DNA from 2 places in the Streptomyces sp. NPDC093591 genome. Region 1 is predicted to be linked to the other one. Evidence: riboswitches for the same ligand, from Rfam matches in the RefSeq annotation. Region 1 holds a riboswitch; the other holds the start of a gene.
The links. A riboswitch is a leader RNA that binds a small molecule or an ion and turns the genes downstream of it on or off. The one in region 1 is predicted to bind glycine.

Region 1 (8,263 bases):
GGCGGCCAGGCCAACGGCCGCGCGCTGGCGTTCCTCGCACACGAGTACCTCGGCGGTGCCTTCGGCACGATCTACGACGTCTCGACGATCGCCATCCTGTGGTTCGCCGGCGCCTCCGCCATGGCCGGCCTGCTCAACCTGATGCCCCGCTATCTGCCCCGCTACGGCATGGCCCCGCACTGGGCACGCGCGGTGCGCCCGATGGTCATCGTCTTCACGCTCATCGCCTTCCTGGTCACCTGGATCTTCGACGCCGACGTCGACGCCCAGGGCGGCGCGTACGCCACAGGCGTGCTGGTCCTGATCAGCTCCGCCGCGATCGCCGTGACGATCGCGGCCCACAAGGCCGGTCAGCGCACATGGTTCCTCGCCTTCGCGGTCATCTCGGCGGTGTTCCTCTACACGACCGTCATGAACGTCATCGAGCGCCCCGACGGTGTGAAGATCGGCGCCTGCTTCATCGCCGGCATCATCGTGGTCTCGCTCCTGTCCCGGCTGGCCCGCGCCTTCGAACTGCGCGTGACCGACGTGGCGCTCGACGACATGGCGGAACGTTTCATCCGGGACATGGCCAGCCGCAAGATCCGGTTCATCGCCAATGAGCCCGACCGGCGGGACACCGCCGAGTACCGCGACAAGATCGAGCAGATCCGGGCGGACAACGACATCCCCGACCAGGAGGACTTCGTCTTCGTCGAGGTGACGGTCACCGACCCGTCCGAGTTCGAGTCCGGCCTGACCGTACGCGGCGAAGTCCTGCACAACCGCTACCGCGTCCTGACCCTGGAATCATCGTCCGTCTCCAACGCCCTGGCCGCACTGCTCCTGCACGTCCGCGACACGACCGGCCGCATCCCGCACGTCTACTTCGAGTGGACCGAGGGAAACCCCTTCGCGAACTTCCTGCGCTTCTTCCTCTTCGGCCAGGGCGAGGTCGCCCCGGTCACCCGCGAGGTGCTGCGCGAGGCGGAGCCGGACCGGGACCGCAGGCCCCGGGTGCACACCGGCTGAAACGGCCGCGGCCATCAGGATCGCGTCAAGGTTGCACCGTAAGGCGTCAGACCACCGTCAACGGCGGCCGTTCCGGCGCCAGGGCCCCTACCGTCTGCACCGTGCCGTCCGGAGGAAGCAGACCGCGTCCGGCCCCGACCGGCGACCGCCACTGGCGTGTCAACGCTCGCTTCGCCATGGGCTGCGCTCTGGCCTTCCTCGGCATGGCCCTGCTGGTCGACTTCGACGCGCAGACCCTGACCCCGCCCCGTGCCCTGCTGTGGCTGGTGCTGACGGCCGTGGTCTTCACGATCCTGCTCCCGCAGCGCGTGACCGCGGGCCCGGGATGGCTGGCGGTACGGGGGCTCGTACGACGGCAGGCGGTGCGCACGGACGCGCTGGTGACGGTACGGCAGTACGGCGACATCTCGGCGCATCTGACCCTGTGCGACACGGACGGCCGCCGCCTGGAACTGGACCCGCGGATCCTCGTCGCCAACCCGCTGCTGTGGCACGAGGTGGACACCGGGGTACGCCGCTCACGCCAACGCGGGACGCTGCGCGAGGGCGCGGACGTACTGGAGCGGCTGGGGCATCAGATCGACGACGCGACGACGCAAGCGGTCCTCAAGGCGTCGGGGATCTCCTGATCCCCGCACTACGGTAGGGAACGACCCAAAAGCCTCAACCAATGACAAACCCCTACCCCACCCCATGCGAGGCGTCCTCCATGACCCTGACCATCCGCAACCAGCTCCCCGGCACGATCACCGCCATCACCCCCGGCGAGGTCATGGCAACGGTCAAGCTCCGCCTCGCCGGCGGCCAGGACCTCACGGCGGCGATCACCCGGGAGGCCGTCGAGGACCTCGGCCTGGCCGAAGGCACCGCCGTGAACGCCCTCGTGAAAGCGACCGAGATCGCCCTCGCCACGGCCCCGATCGACGGCCTGTCCATCCGCAACCGGCTTCCCGGCACGATCACCGGCATCGCCACGGGCGGCGCGATGGCGTCGGTCAAGATCGCCGTGGAGGGCGGAGCCCTGACCGCGGTCATCACCAGGGACGCCACCACCGACCTCGCCCTCTCCCCCGGAGCCCCGGTCGTCGCGCTCATCAAGGCGACCGAAGTGGCCCTGGCGACGGCGTGACGCGGAAGGGCTCCGCCCGGCCCGGTACGGCCAGGGCGGAGCCCTTCCTTCACCTGCGCCCCTGCGTCAGCCCTCGTACGCGTCCAGCGGCGGGCAGGAGCACACGAGGTTCCGGTCGCCGAAGGCCTGGTCGATCCGGCGCACCGGCGGCCAGTACTTGTCGGCGGCCGCGACCCCCGCCGGGAACACGGCCTCCTCACGGCTGTAGGCGTGCTCCCACTCCCCGCCCAGCGCCCCGGCGGTGTGCGGCGCGTTCCGCAGGGGGTTGTCGTCGGCGGGCCACTCACCCGACCCGACCTTCTCAATCTCCGCACGGATGGCGATCATCGCGTCGCAGAACCGGTCGAGTTCGATCAGATCCTCGGACTCGGTCGGCTCGATCATCAGCGTCCCGGCCACCGGGAACGACATCGTCGGCGCGTGGAAGCCGTAGTCGATGAGCCGCTTGGCCACGTCGTCGACGCTGACACCGGTCGCCTTGGTGAGCGGCCGCAGGTCGATGATGCACTCGTGCGCGACGAGTCCGCCGGGCCCGGTGTAGAGCACCGGGTAGTGCGGCTCCAGCCGCTTGGCGATGTAGTTGGCGGACAGCACGGCCACCTGTGTGGCCCGCTTGAGTCCCTCGCCGCCCATGAGCCGGACGTACGCCCACGAGATCGGCAGGATCCCGGCGGACCCCCAGGGCGCGGCGGAGATCGGTCCGACGCCCGTCTCCGGACCGGCCGCGGGCTGCAACGGGTGGTTCGGCAGATACGGCGCCAGATGCGCACGCACACCCACGGGCCCGACCCCCGGGCCACCACCGCCATGCGGGATGCAGAAGGTCTTGTGCAGGTTCAGGTGCGAGACGTCACCGCCGAAGTGCCCGGGCTTGGCAAGCCCCACCAGGGCGTTGAGGTTGGCACCGTCGACGTACACCTGCCCACCGGCCTCGTGCACCTGCGCGCAGATGTCGGCGACATGCTCCTCGAACACACCGTGCGTCGACGGGTACGTGATCATCAGCACCGACAGCTCGTCCCGGTACTGTTCGATCTTGGCCCGCAGGTCCTCGACGTCGATCTCACCGTCCTCGGCGGTCTTCACGACGACGACCTTCATGCCGGCCATGACGGCGCTGGCGGCATTGGTCCCATGGGCGGAGGACGGAATCAGACACACGGTCCGCTGCTCGTCCCCGTTGGCCCGGTGGTACCCGCGTACCGCGAGCAGCCCGGCCAGCTCGCCCTGCGACCCCGCGTTGGGCTGCAGCGACACCTTGTCGTAGCCGGTGACCTCGGCGAGACGTTCCTCCAGCTCACGGATGAGGGTCAGATAGCCCTGCGCCTGCTCGGCCGGCGCGAAGGGGTGCAGCTGCCCGAACTCCGGCCAGGTGACCGGCTCCATCTCGGTCGTGGCGTTGAGCTTCATGGTGCAGGACCCGAGCGGGATCATGCCGCGGTCCAGCGCGTAGTCGCGGTCGGCGAGCCTGCGCAGGTAGCGCAGCATCGCGGTCTCGGAGCGGTTCTGGTGGAAGACGGGGTGCGTGAGGTAGTCGTCGCCACGCAGCAGCCCGCCCGCAAGCGCGTCCTCGGTCACCGCGTCCAGCGCCTCGATGTCCCCCTCGACCCCGAACGCCGTCCATACGGCGCCGAGTTGGGCCCGCGTGGTGGTCTCGTCGCAAGCGACGGAGACGTGGTCGGCGTCGACGAGGTGCAGGTTGACGCCGTTCTGCCGGGCGGCGGCGACGATCTCGGCGGCCTTCGCGGGCACGCGCACGGTCAGCGTGTCGAAGTAGGAGCCATGCACGACCTCGACCCCACCCGCCGTGAGACCGGCGGCGAGGACGGAGGCGTACCGATGCGTCCGCCGGGCGATGCCCTTCAGCCCCTCGGGTCCGTGATACACGGCGTACATCCCGGCCATCACGGCGAGCAGCACCTGAGCGGTGCAGATGTTGCTGGTCGCCTTCTCACGCCGGATGTGCTGCTCACGCGTCTGCAGAGCCAGCCGGTACGCCTTGTTCCCGTCCGCGTCCACGGACACACCCACGAGCCGCCCCGGCAGGCTGCGCGCGAACTTCTCGTGTACGGCCATGTAGCCGGCGTGGGGCCCGCCGAAGCCCATCGGCACACCGAACCGCTGCGTCGTCCCGACCGCGATGTCCGCCCCGAGCTCACCGGGCGACTTCAGCAGCGTCAGCGCGAGCAGGTCGGCGGCGACGGTGACGAGGGCACCAAGCTCATGGGCCTGCTCGATGACGGGCTTGATGTCCCGTACGACACCGGAGGCGCCCGGGTACTGAAGGAGCACGCCGTTGATCTCACGGGCGGCGATGTCGGCCGGAATTCCGCCACTGAGGTCGGCGACGACGACCTCCACGCCGGCCGGCTCGGCCCGGGTCTCGATCACGGCGACGGTCTGCGGCAGCACGTCCGCGTCGACCAGGAACAGCCCCTTCTTGTTCTTCCCCATGCGCCGGGACAGGGCCACGGCCTCCGCGGCCGCCGTCCCCTCGTCGAGCAGCGAGGCACCGGAGGTCGGCAGCCCGGTGAGCTCGGCGACCATGGTCTGGAAGTTGAGCAGCGCCTCGAGCCGCCCCTGCGAGATCTCGGGCTGATACGGCGTGTAAGCGGTGTACCAAGCCGGATTCTCCATGACGTTCCGCAGAATGACCGGCGGCGTGAAGGTCCCGTAGTACCCGAGCCCGATCATCGAGTCCAGCACCTGGTTGCGATCGGCGAGCGACCGCAGCTCGGCGAGCACCTCGGCCTCGGTACGCGCTCCCGGCAGATCAAGGGAGTCGGCGTTCTTGATCACATCCGGCACCGCGGCGGCGGTGAGCTCATCGAGCGAGCCATACCCGATGTGGGCCAGCATCTTGGCCCGAGCCTCATGATCAGGACCGATATGACGCTGCTCGAAAGGGATCCCCTGTTCGAGCTCGGAGAGCGGAATGCGATGGGCGGTCATTACGGAGGCCTCCTGGTCTGACACGACCTTCGAGGGGCACCACGGCACGGGTACCCGGACGGCCTCCCCCTCTGTCATCTCAACCTGAGAGCTTCACCGGGATCGCCACAGGGGCTCCCGGCTTTCACCGTCGGTGAGAGCGGAAGCCGTCGACACCCGCCCTGCTTTCCAGAGTGACCTCGTCCGTGCGGTACGTGTGCCTGAGAGATTCCGGGGAGGATTTGCTCCTTCGGCGCCTCCGGATGGTGTCCGGAGGACTCTCCCGCACGGGGTCAGCAGCCGCTAGCAAGCGTACCAGCGGGGTCAACGCACGAACCTTCGAGTGGCCGCGCTCACCAAAGTGCCTTTTCGTAGTGCTTACGGATGAGTTGCGACCAAGTGGAGGGCCCGTGCAGACCGACATCGATCCGCGCAACCTGATCGGCCGCAAGGCCTTCGACCGCAACGGCACCAAGATCGGCACCATCGACGAGGTCTATCTCGACGACGCGACCGGAGTGCCGGAGTGGGCCGCGATACGCACAGGCCTGTTCTCCCGGGACGCCTTCGTCCCTCTGGAGCCCAGCGAAATGCTCGAGGGCAGCCTCCATGTCCCCTTCGACCGAGCCCTGATCAAGGACGCCCCCGACTTCGGCGTGGGCCGCCACCTCTCCCCCGAACAGGAACTCCAGCTCTACCACCACTACGGCCTCGACGTGACCCCTCCCGCCCCACCCCCGGACCGAGACTTCGGCAACTTGGCCGGCACGGAAACCCCAGAAGACAACGGCCCCCGAACAAGCCACCCCCACCCCTGATCACACCCGACCACACCAGGCACCTGTCCCCACGAACCACCCCACAGCCCCACCGCAGAACAGACCGCCGACTGACACAACTGCGGACACCCCAAGGCCGCGCACCGCCGGAGCGCCCCTACCCACGTCCCCCTACAGGACGCACCGTCCCAGCCAGCGCAGCTACAGTCCGCCAACGCATACAGCTGCCGAGGCCCCACCCGTACAGGACACGCCGCCCAGCCTGCGCAGCTACAGCCTGCCGACGCACACGGCTGCGAGGCGCCTCCAGCACGAGCCGCCCAACGTAAGCAGTTGCCGACGCCCCCGCAGAACGCGCCGTCCCAGCAGTCCGTAGCCACGGATGCGCCTACCGGTCGGCCCGCGGCGTGCGTACCCGCCGCGACGCCCCTACAGGACGGCCTGCCACACTTGCGTAGCTGGTCGAGATGCACGAGCGCCGCACCGCCCGGCACCTCAGCCGCTGGTGGCGCGCCTCCTGCCGGTGTGATCAGGGGCGGCAGTCAGGGGCCGTCAGGCGGCGGCGAACTGTGGGTAGAGGGCGACTGGATCGGCCGCCAGTCCGGCCTTGACCTGCCGCGAGACGTCATCGACCAGGACGGCCGGCCCAAGCGTGCGCAGCCTCGCACAGCCCCTACAGGACGGCGCCCAGCTGCGCCCGCCCCGCAAAAGGGACCCTCTCCAGCGGTCACACTGCCGACACAACCACACGACGAACCGCCCTACCCCGCCAGCCATATCAGCGAGCGCCGCGACGCTCCGACCGCCCACCCCCGCAACCAGCACGCGACTGCAGCAGACACCGCCGCTCAGCGCCCCCAGCTGCGGGCAGTCGTGCCGCTGGGGCGGCACGGGTGGGCGCAGCGGCACCCCGCCAACGCGGGCAAGCGTCCCCCACCCCCACGGCGGCGCCCCCAAGCCGACCCACGCCAGCCATGCAACCGCACGACAGCTCCAACCCCGCCCCCTCCTATCCAGACGCCACAGACGCCTCCCCCACGCCCCCACCGTCCCTCTCCGGCAATTCGCAGTCCCCCGCCTCTAAAACCCCACCGGCCCCAGACTCCTCACCCTCACTGCCACCCCCACCCCCTCCAGGTCTCCTCCGCACCAACGGCAACGGATCCGCCGCCTCCAACCCCGGATCATCAACCCGAAACGTCCGCACCCGCCCCGGCTCCGACGACTCAGGCGTCTCAAACCGCACAGTCACCCGCCCAAGCCCACTCCCCTGCACCCATCCATGCCCGTACTCGGCATGCCGCACATCGTGCCCCGCAGGCCACCGCCGTTCGACAGGCACAGCCTGCCGCTCCTCCGCAGGCTCCTCATGGCCGTCGCCCTCCTCGTCGGAATGCTCAACCAGCTCCCCCGCGGCCTGCGCGAACAGATCCTCCTGCGTGTAGTCGGCCAACCCACTGACCCCAACCCCCAGCAGCCGCACACCCCCCGTCGTATCCACGGAGTCCAGCAGCCGCGCCGCAGCCTCCCGCACCACCGCCGGATCATCCGTGGGCCCACGCAGCGTCTCGGAACGGGTCAACGTGGAGAAGTCGTACCGCCGCACCTTCAGCACGATGGTCCGCCCGGACAACCCCGCCCCCCGCAACCGCCGCACACAACGATCGGCAAGCCGCTGCACCTCCAACCCCACCCGAACCCGGTCGTGAATGTCCACGTCATACGTGTCCTCGACCGACACCGACTTGGCCTCCCGCTCCGCCACCACCGGCCGCTCGTCGTGGGCCAGCGCCATGGCGTACAGGGCCTGCCCATGAGCCTTGCCCAGCAGCCGAACGAGCTCGTCCTCACCCGCCTCGGCGATCTCCTCGACCGTGTGGATCCCGGCACGCCGCAGATGATCCCCCGTCGCCGGGCCCACCCCCGGCAGCGTCCGCACGGACATCGGCCCGAGCAACGTCCGCTCGGTCCCCGGCTCGATCACCACCAGCCCATCGGGCTTGGCCTGCTCCGAGGCGATCTTCGCCAGCATCTTGGACGCGGCCAGACCCACCGACCCCGCGAGCCCGGTGACCGCCCGTATGTCGGCGCGCAGCCTCGCCCCCACCAGCCGCGCCGATCCCTCGTCCCAGGCCGCTCCCCCGGCCTCCAGATCCACGAAGGCCTCGTCCAGGCTCAGCGGCTCCACCAGCGGCGACAGCTCCCTCAGCAGCGCCATCACCTGCTCGCTGATGTCACGGTAGATCCCGAAGCGCGGCACGAGATACGCGGCATTCGGCGCCAGCCGACGTGCCTGGGCCATGGGCATCGCCGAATGAACCCCGAACACCCGCGCCTCATAGGACGCGGTGGCCACGACTCCCCGCGGCCCGAGCCCGCCCACGATCACGGCCTTCCCGCGCAGGCTCGGCTT
Region 2 (8,263 bases), on a different contig from region 1:
CGGCGGCGGACCTTCAGGCCGCCCGGCAGAATGCCCTCCCGCGACATCCCCCGCGACACGCACTCCCGCATCACCCGCCAGATCTCCAGCAGGCCCGCACGGATCTCCTCCTCCGTGCGCCAGGCCCGCTCGTTCTCCAGCATCAGCGACGAGATCGACAGGCCCGTCTCCTGCGTCAGGCGCAGCAACTCGTCGCCCGTGCGGAAGGGGTACTTCAGGACCGTGTCGTCCAGCTTGATGCGGTCCGCGCCGACCGCCTCCTCGTCGACGACGAAGCCGCCGCCCACCGAGTAGTACGTCTTGGACAGCAGCTCCCCGCCGGACGCGTCGTACGCCCAGATCGTCATGCCGTTCGCGTGGTAGGGGAGTGCTTTACGGCGGTGCAGGATCAGGTCGTCGTCGAAGGAGAACGGGATGTCGCGCTCGCCGAGCAGACGCAGCAGGCCCGCTTCCTTGATCGCCTCCACCCGCTCGTCCGCCGTCTCCACGTCCACCGTGCGAGGTGAGGCGTCCTCCAGGCCGAGCAGCACGGCCTTGGGGGTGCCGTGGCCGTGGCCGGTCGCGCCCAGGGAGCCGTACAGCTCGCATCGTACGGACGCGACGGAGTCCAGCAGACCCTCGTTGCGCAGCCTGCGGGCGAACATGCGTGCCGCGCGCATGGGGCCGACCGTGTGGGAGCTGGACGGGCCGATGCCGATCGAGAACAGGTCGAAGACCGAGATGGCCACGGGGGACTCCTCAATACGGGGGGTGGTGCAAGGGGGTGGGGTGTCCCGTTCTCCTACGAGTGTGCGGGACACCCCACAAAAAGGAACTACTTGTTCAGACCGGGGTACAGCGGGTGCTTGTCCGCCAGTGCCCTGACCCGGGCCTTGAGGGACTCGGCGTCGTAGGACGGCTTGAGCGTCTCGGCGATGACGTCCGCGACCTCGGTGAAGTCCTCGGCCGTGAAGCCACGGGTGGCCAGGGCGGGCGTGCCGATGCGCAGGCCCGAGGTCACCATCGGCGGGCGCGGGTCGTTCGGGACGGCGTTGCGGTTGACCGTGATGCCGACCTCGTGGAGGCGGTCCTCGGCCTGCTGGCCGTCCAGCTCGGACTCGCGCAGGTCGACCAGGATCAGGTGCACGTCGGTGCCGCCGGACAGGACGTTCACGCCGGCCGCGCGGGCGTCGTCGGCCGTCAGCCGCTCGGCGAGGATCTGCGCGCCCTCGACCGTACGACGCTGACGCTCCTTGAACTCCTCGCTCGCGGCGACCTTGAAGGAGACCGCCTTGGCCGCGATCACGTGCTCCAGGGGGCCGCCCTGGAAGCCCGGGAAGACGGACGAGTTCAGCTTCTTCGCGAAGTCCTTCTTCGCGAGGATGATGCCGCCACGCGGGCCGCCCAGCGTCTTGTGGGTGGTGGAGGTGACGACGTCCGCGTACTCGACCGGGTTCGGGTGGAGACCGGCGGCGACCAGGCCCGCGAAGTGCGCCATGTCGACCCACAGGTACGCCTCGACCTCGTCCGCGATCCGCCGGAACTCGGCGAAGTCCAGCTGCCGCGGGTACGCCGACCACCCGGCGATGATCACCTTCGGCCGGTGCTCCTTGGCGAGCCGCTCGACCTCGGCCATGTCCACCAGGCCGGAGTCGTCCACGTGGTACGGGACGACCTTGAACTGCTTGCCGGAGAAGTTCAGCCGCATCCCGTGGGTGAGGTGGCCGCCGTGGGCCAGGTCCAGGCCGAGGATGGTGTCGCCGGGCTGGGCCAGGGCGAACAGGGCGGCCTGGTTGGCGGAGGCGCCGGAGTGGGGCTGGACGTTGGCGTACTCGGCGCCGAACAGCTCCTTGACCCGGTCGATGGCGATCTGCTCGGCGACGTCGACATGCTCGCAGCCGCCGTAGTAGCGCCGGCCGGGGTAGCCCTCGGCGTACTTGTTGGTGGCGACCGAGCCCTGTGCCTCCATGACCGCGACCGGCGCGAAGTTCTCGGAGGCGATCATCTCCAGGGTGGACTGCTGGCGCTCCAGCTCGGCGTCGAGCGCGGCGGCGACGGCCGGGTCGAGCTCGTGCAGGGGCGTGTTCAGAAGCGACTTGTCAGACATGGGGGATACGGCTCCTCAGCCGGCGGTGTGGGCGTCGTACTCGTCGGCGGAGAGCAGGTCGGCCGGCTCCTCCGTGACGCGTACCTTGAACAGCCAGCCGCCCTCGAAGGGGGCGGAGTTCACCAGCGCCGGGTCGTTCACCACGTCCTCGTTGATCTCGGTGATCTCGCCGGTGACCGGGGAGTACAGGTCCGACACCGACTTGGTCGACTCCAGCTCACCGCAGGTGTCACCCGCGGTCACCGTCGAGCCGACCTCGGGGAGCTGGGCGTAGACGACATCGCCGAGCGCGTTGGCCGCGAACTCGGTGATGCCGACTGTCGCGACGCCGTCCTCGGCGGTCGACAGCCACTCGTGCTCCTTGCTGTAGCGCAGCTGCTGGGGGTTGCTCATGGCCTGAATTCTCCTGTACGCGCGGGAGTGGTGAGGGATGGGGGACTGCTGGAAACGTGCGTGAGCAGCGGAAATGTGCGCAGGGTCACGCACGGGCCGCTGTCGGTCTGTATTTCTCGGCCGGTCCGGTGCTTCCGGTTCTCGGCCAGTCTGGTGCTTCCGGCGCTACTTCTGCCGCTTGTAGAACGGCAGCGCCACCACCTCGTACGGCTCGTGGCTGCCGCGGATGTCCACGCCGACCCCGGCCGTGCCCGGCGCCGAGTGCGCCGCGTCGACGTACGCCATCGCGATCGGCTTGCCCAGCGTGGGGGAGGGGGCACCCGAGGTGACCTCGCCGATGACCTCGCCGCCGGCGACGACCGGGTACCCGGCGCGCGGGACGCGACGCCCCTCGGCGACCAGGCCGACCAGGACGCGCGGCGGGTTCTCCGAGGCACGGGAGGCTGCCGCGGCCAGCGCCTCACGCCCGACGAAGTCGCCCTCCTTCTCGAACTTCACCACCCGGCCGAGCCCGGCGTCGAAGGGGGTGAGGGAGGTCGACAGCTCATGGCCGTACAGCGGCATGCCCGCCTCCAGGCGCAGCGTGTCCCGGCAGGACAGCCCGCACGGGGCCAGGCCGACGGCCTCGCCCGCCTTGGTCAGCGCCTGCCACAGCTCGACGGCGTGCTCCGGCTTCACGAACAGCTCGAAGCCGTCCTCGCCGGTGTAGCCGGTGCGCGCGATGAGGGCGGGCACGCCGGCGACGGTGCCGGGCAGGCCGGCGTAGTACTTCAGGCCGTCGAGGTCGGCGTCGGTGAGGGACTTCAGGATGCCGGGGGACTGCGGGCCCTGGACGGCGATCAACGCGTAGGCGTCCCGGTCGTCGCGCACCTCGGCGTCGAAGCCGGCCGCCCGCTCGGTCAGCGCGTCCAGCACCACCTGGGCGTTGGAGGCGTTGGCGACGACCATGTACTCGGTCTCGGCGAGCCGGTAGACGATCAGGTCGTCCAGGATGCCGCCGTCGGCCCGGCAGATCATGGTGTAGCGGGCGCGGCCCACACGGACGGAGGCGATGTCGCCGACGAGGGCGTAGTTCAGCAGCTGAGCCGCTTCGGGCCCCGTCACGGTGATCTCGCCCATGTGGGAGAGGTCGAACAGGCCGGCCTTGGTCCTTACGGCGTTGTGCTCGTCGCGCTCGGAGCCGTAGCGCAGGGGCATGTCCCAGCCGGCGAAGTCGGTCATCGTCGCGCCGAGCGAGCGATGCAGGGCATCGAGCGCGGTGTGACGGAGTTCTTCTGTACTGCTCATCGGACGGATGTCTCCCAAGGCATGACGGGCGAGGTCGTTCCTCCCCATCTGTCATCGGAACCTGAGAGGTTCGCCACGACCGCCACAGGGACGATCACGGCTTGCACCTTGGGTGGAGCCACGCGTCTCGAAGAGAGAGGGAGCGGCCCGCTTTTCAGATGTGCCTCGCCCGCGCGGTAACGGGGCCTGAGAGATTCAAGGGAGGGACTTGCTCCTTCGGCGCCCCGGCGATGCACTGCCAGGGACTCTCCCGCGCGGATTCAAACGGCCGGTATGCAGTTGGCGCGAACATCATTGCATGCCGGGACGGTTCTGGGGCAGGCCGCGTCTGTAACCGGCTTGTGGCAGGAAGAGAACAAAAACCGAGAGATCCTCTATTACCTTCTCTTTACGCTCAGTGGGGATGGGTATCCCTGACCCCGGAGGAGGACGATGACGGTGAACCGCACGACGGCGTATGCCACGACCTCGGGCATCGCGCTGCCCAAGCAGCCCGCGGCCCCGGCCGCCGAAGCCCGCGGTACGCGTCTCGCACCCGTGGTCCGCGACCTGCGCGAGCGTTCCGGCCACAGCCCGCACGCCCTGCTCTTCGGCCCCGAGGACCTCGTGGTGATCACCGGCCTGCCCGGCAGCGGCAAGTCGACGCTGATGCGCCGCACCGTGAAGGGCACCCGCATCGACTCCCAGGACACCCGGGACCGCTGGGCCGCCCGTATGCCACGCTTCCTTCCCTACGCCGTCTACCGCCCCCTGGTCCGCCTCGCGCACTACGCCGGACTGCGCCGGGCCCTGCGCTCCGGCGAGGGCGTCGTCGTGCACGACTGCGGTACGCAGGCCTGGGTGCGCGGCTGGCTGGCCCGCGAGGCCCGCCGCCGCGGCGGCACCCTGCACCTGCTGCTGCTCGACGTCCCCCCGGGCACCGCCCTGGAGGGCCAGCGCGAACGCGGGCGGGGCGTCTCCCGCTATGCCTTCCTGCGCCACCGCAGAGCGGCCGCCCGCCTGCTGCGCTCGGTGGAGAAGGGGCACCTGCCCCAGGGCTGCGGCTCGGCGGTGCTGATCGACCGGGAGGCGGCGGACGTCCTGCGCCGGATCGACTTCACGGGCTAGGACAGGTCCTGGGCGTCCGTAGACCTGCAGGGAGTGGTCACCCGCTAGCCTTTTGGGCCACAGCAGCGGTTCACAGCAGGCGGTTGAGCGTAGATGGACTTCCCAGCGGACCTCCCGGCGGATCTCCCCGCGGACTTCCCGGCACCGGCACACCCCCATCCCCACGGCGGGTGGCCCGGCAACGAACTGGAGGAGGTGCTCTCGGCCTCCCTCGGCCTGCCCTCGGCGGGCGGCCGGATCCTCGAGGTGCTGGGCCGCAGCTTCGTCTGGGTGCCCCTGCCGGGCGGCGGCGGCCCGCACAGCGGCCCGCTGGACCTGCCCACGGTGGAGATGGGGGGCCAGGCGTACGTCCCGGTCTTCAGCTCCGAGGAACAGTTCCGCCAGGTCGTCGGCTCCCACATGTCGTACACCGTCGCCCCCGCCGTGGAGTTCGCCCGCGGTCTGCCCCCGCAGGTGGGCATCGCCCTGAACCCGGAAGGCGTGGTCGGCGTCCCGCTGCCCCCGGCGGCGGTGGCCGACCTGTGCCGGGTGGGCCGCACCCCGCTGGACGGCCTCAACTCCGGCGGCCGCGTCAAGCTCTACGAACCCGACTGGCAGGACGACCCCATCGACTTCCTCGCGGCGGCGTCGGCCGAGTTCGCCGAAACCGGCGTGGTCGTGACGGCCCGCCGCTGCCTCGCGGCGATCGAGACGGCCGAGCCGGTGATGTTCATAGGCGTGGAACTCGCCCACTGGGAAGGCGACCTGCGCGCCGCCCCCATGGACGCCCTCGCCCGGGCTCTCGGCCGCGCCCCGGCCCCCTGGCCGGTCAACCTGGTCCTGCTGGACGTGGCCCAGGACCCGGTGATCGAGTGGATGCGCCAGAGAGTCCGTCCCTTCTACCAGCGGGATTTTTGAACCCCCTGGGGGCAGCGCCCCATCAGGGGCGCGGGGCTGCATCGATGTGCGGCTCCGCCGCGTGGGCGCGACCAGCCACAATGAACCCGCAGACGACAGACCGCATCAAGTCCCGAGCTCCCCGGCTCTCCCAGCGGAGCGCCTAAGCTGGGCTCATCACTCGGTCGGCCAAACCGACGGAGTCACGACGTTTCCCGAAGGGGCGGTAAAAGGTGAGCGCGAGCGGCACCACCTCGACCGGTCAGGTCGAGCACATGCTGCGCCAGGTGACGCCCGGGCGCTACGACGCCTACGAGGCCCTCCTGCGCGCGCTCGCGACCCCGTCCGCCGGCCAGGTCTGGATGCTGCTGTGGCACGGCCAGGCCGGCTCACCGGACGCCCAGTACGGAAACATGGAGGTCGACGGCCACGGCTACGCCCCGTGCGTCACCTCCGCCCAGGAGCTGTCGGCCAGCGGCTGGAACCGCAGTTACGAGGTGGTCGACGGAGTCGACGTGGCCCGCACCCTCTACCCGGACCACTACGGCCTGTGGCTGAACCCGCACGCCCCGGGCGGCGGCGTCGGCATCCCCTGGCTCGACCTGCGCCGCATCGCCACCGGCCTGGACCGCCAGCCCGCCGGTCCCCTGCGCCTGTCCGAGCCCGGCATCGACATCCCGCAGTTCTACGCCCTGCTCGCGCAGAACGCCCACCGCACCCCGGCCGTCCGCTCCCTGCGCCGTGCCTGGGTGCAGCCCGCGCTCGGCGCGCCGTATCTCGCCATCGGGCTCGACGTGTACGACACCAGCCCGCCCGCCGTGGACTCGGTGCGCTCGATGATGCTGCAGTCGATCGGCGCGTGTCCGGACGGGCTGCCGGTCTCCACCGTGGCGATGTCCGACGAGTACGACCCGGTCGCCATGTGGATGCGGGCCAGCGCCCGCCCCTTCTACGACCGTGAGGCACACGCCCCCGCGCAGGCGCCGGCCGCCGGGTACGGCTACCCACCGGCACAGGGCCGTTACTGATCATCCGGCGGCTAACCTACTGTTCAGTCCGCAGCCCGGCTGTCGTAGCCGTACGCGGCCGTCGACTTCGGTTTCGCAGGTAGATCTTCGCGCGTAGATGCGATCGGAAGGTCCCGGTCCATCCTCATACGCCCCAACTGGCGCGCGTCCGGCCGCCGTTACCTGGTGTTCGAATAACGGAACCCACCAGACAGCATCACGGTTACGCATCCTTTCCCCGCCAACTCTGGCAACAGATCGCCAAAGCGTTGAAGACTCCCCGCTAGACACGGGCCGGTCGGTCCTGTGTACGAGTGGAAGCAACCGCTACAGCGGCAGCCAGGGGGCCGACGACCGTCGGCCGAGAGGGGTCAAACTCACCGTGACGGCACCGATCGAGACCACCGGATCGCAGGCCGAGGCCCAGCCCGAGGCCGTGCTGAAGGGTGTCGAGTCCAAGCAGATCGAGGGCCGGTCTCTCGGGCAGATCGCCTGGACCCGTTTCAAGAGGGACAAGGTGGCCGTCGCCGGCGGCGTCATCGTCATCCTGCTGATCCTGCTGGCGGTGCTCTCCCGACCCATCCAGGCCCTCTTCGGACTGGACCCGAACGCCCTGAACCAGGACCTCATCGACCCCAACACCTCGCTGCCCAAGGGCGACTTCGGCGGCATGAGCTGGGATCATCCGCTCGGTGTCGAGCCGAAGTTCGGCCGCGACATCGCCACCCGCATCCTCGAGGGCTCCTGGGTCTCACTGGTCGTCGCCTTCGGCGCCACGATCCTGTCCAACACGATCGGCACGATCCTCGGCGTGGTGGCCGGCTACTACGGCGGCCGGGTCGACACGATCATCAGCCGGATGATGGACACCTTCCTGGCGTTCCCTCTCCTGCTGTTCGCCATCTCCATCTCGGCCACCCTGCAGGGCGGTGCCTTCGGGCTGGAGGGCCTGCCGCTGCACATCACTGTGCTGATCTTCGTGATCGGCTTCTTCAACTGGCCCTATCTGGGCCGCATCGTGCGCGGCCAGACGCTGGCCCTGCGCGAGCGGGAGTTCGTCGACGCCTCGCGGGGGATGGGGGCCAAGGGGCCCTACATCCTCTTCCGGGAGCTGCTGCCGAACCTCGTCGGCCCGATCATCGTCTACTCGACGCTGCTCATCCCGACCAACATCCTCTTCGAGGCGTCCTTGAGCTTCCTGGGCGTCGGCATCCAGCCCCCGCAGGCGTCCTGGGGCGGCATGATCAGCCAAGCGGTTCCCTACTACCAGGTCGACCCGCAGTACATGATCGTGCCTGGTCTGGCCATCTTCGTGACCGTCCTGGCGTTCAACCTGCTCGGCGACGGTCTCCGTGACGCACTCGACCCGCGCAGCCGCTGAACCGCGGCCGCGGTACGAGTCCAACAGGTTTCCAACAATGGAGGGGAAGCGGACCATCATGCGAAGGTCAACGCTGGCCGCGGTTGCGGCTATCGGCAGTGCGAGCCTGCTGCTCTCGGCATGCAG

Region 2: linked by a shared signal. The riboswitch ahead of gcvT (glycine cleavage system aminomethyltransferase GcvT) and the one ahead of gcvP (aminomethyl-transferring glycine dehydrogenase) in region 1 are both predicted to bind glycine.

Annotation. Positions count from the first base shown of each region.
Region 1 covers NZ_JBIWIY010000017.1:268,031-276,293, forward strand. The annotation lists gene ACIREI_RS32965 (amino acid transporter) at 1-1,011, shown strand, start outside; gene ACIREI_RS32970 (hypothetical protein) at 1,188-1,640, shown strand; gene ACIREI_RS32975 (molybdopterin-binding protein) at 1,721-2,140, shown strand; gene gcvP (aminomethyl-transferring glycine dehydrogenase) at 2,207-5,092, opposite strand; glycine riboswitch at 5,271-5,367, opposite strand; gene ACIREI_RS32985 (PRC-barrel domain-containing protein) at 5,482-5,889, shown strand; gene ACIREI_RS32990 (DNA polymerase IV) at 6,860-8,263, opposite strand, start outside.
Region 2 covers NZ_JBIWIY010000027.1:78,770-87,032, reverse strand. The annotation lists gene ACIREI_RS42075 (L-serine ammonia-lyase) at 1-728, opposite strand, end outside; gene glyA (serine hydroxymethyltransferase) at 815-2,086, opposite strand; gene gcvH (glycine cleavage system protein GcvH) at 2,102-2,479, opposite strand; gene gcvT (glycine cleavage system aminomethyltransferase GcvT) at 2,645-3,766, opposite strand; glycine riboswitch at 3,931-4,029, opposite strand; gene ACIREI_RS42055 (AAA family ATPase) at 4,199-4,873, shown strand; gene ACIREI_RS42050 (enhanced serine sensitivity protein SseB) at 4,967-5,770, shown strand; gene ACIREI_RS42045 (enhanced serine sensitivity protein SseB C-terminal domain-containing protein) at 5,983-6,777, shown strand; gene ACIREI_RS42040 (ABC transporter permease) at 7,139-8,137, shown strand; gene ACIREI_RS42035 (ABC transporter substrate-binding protein) at 8,175-8,263, shown strand, end outside.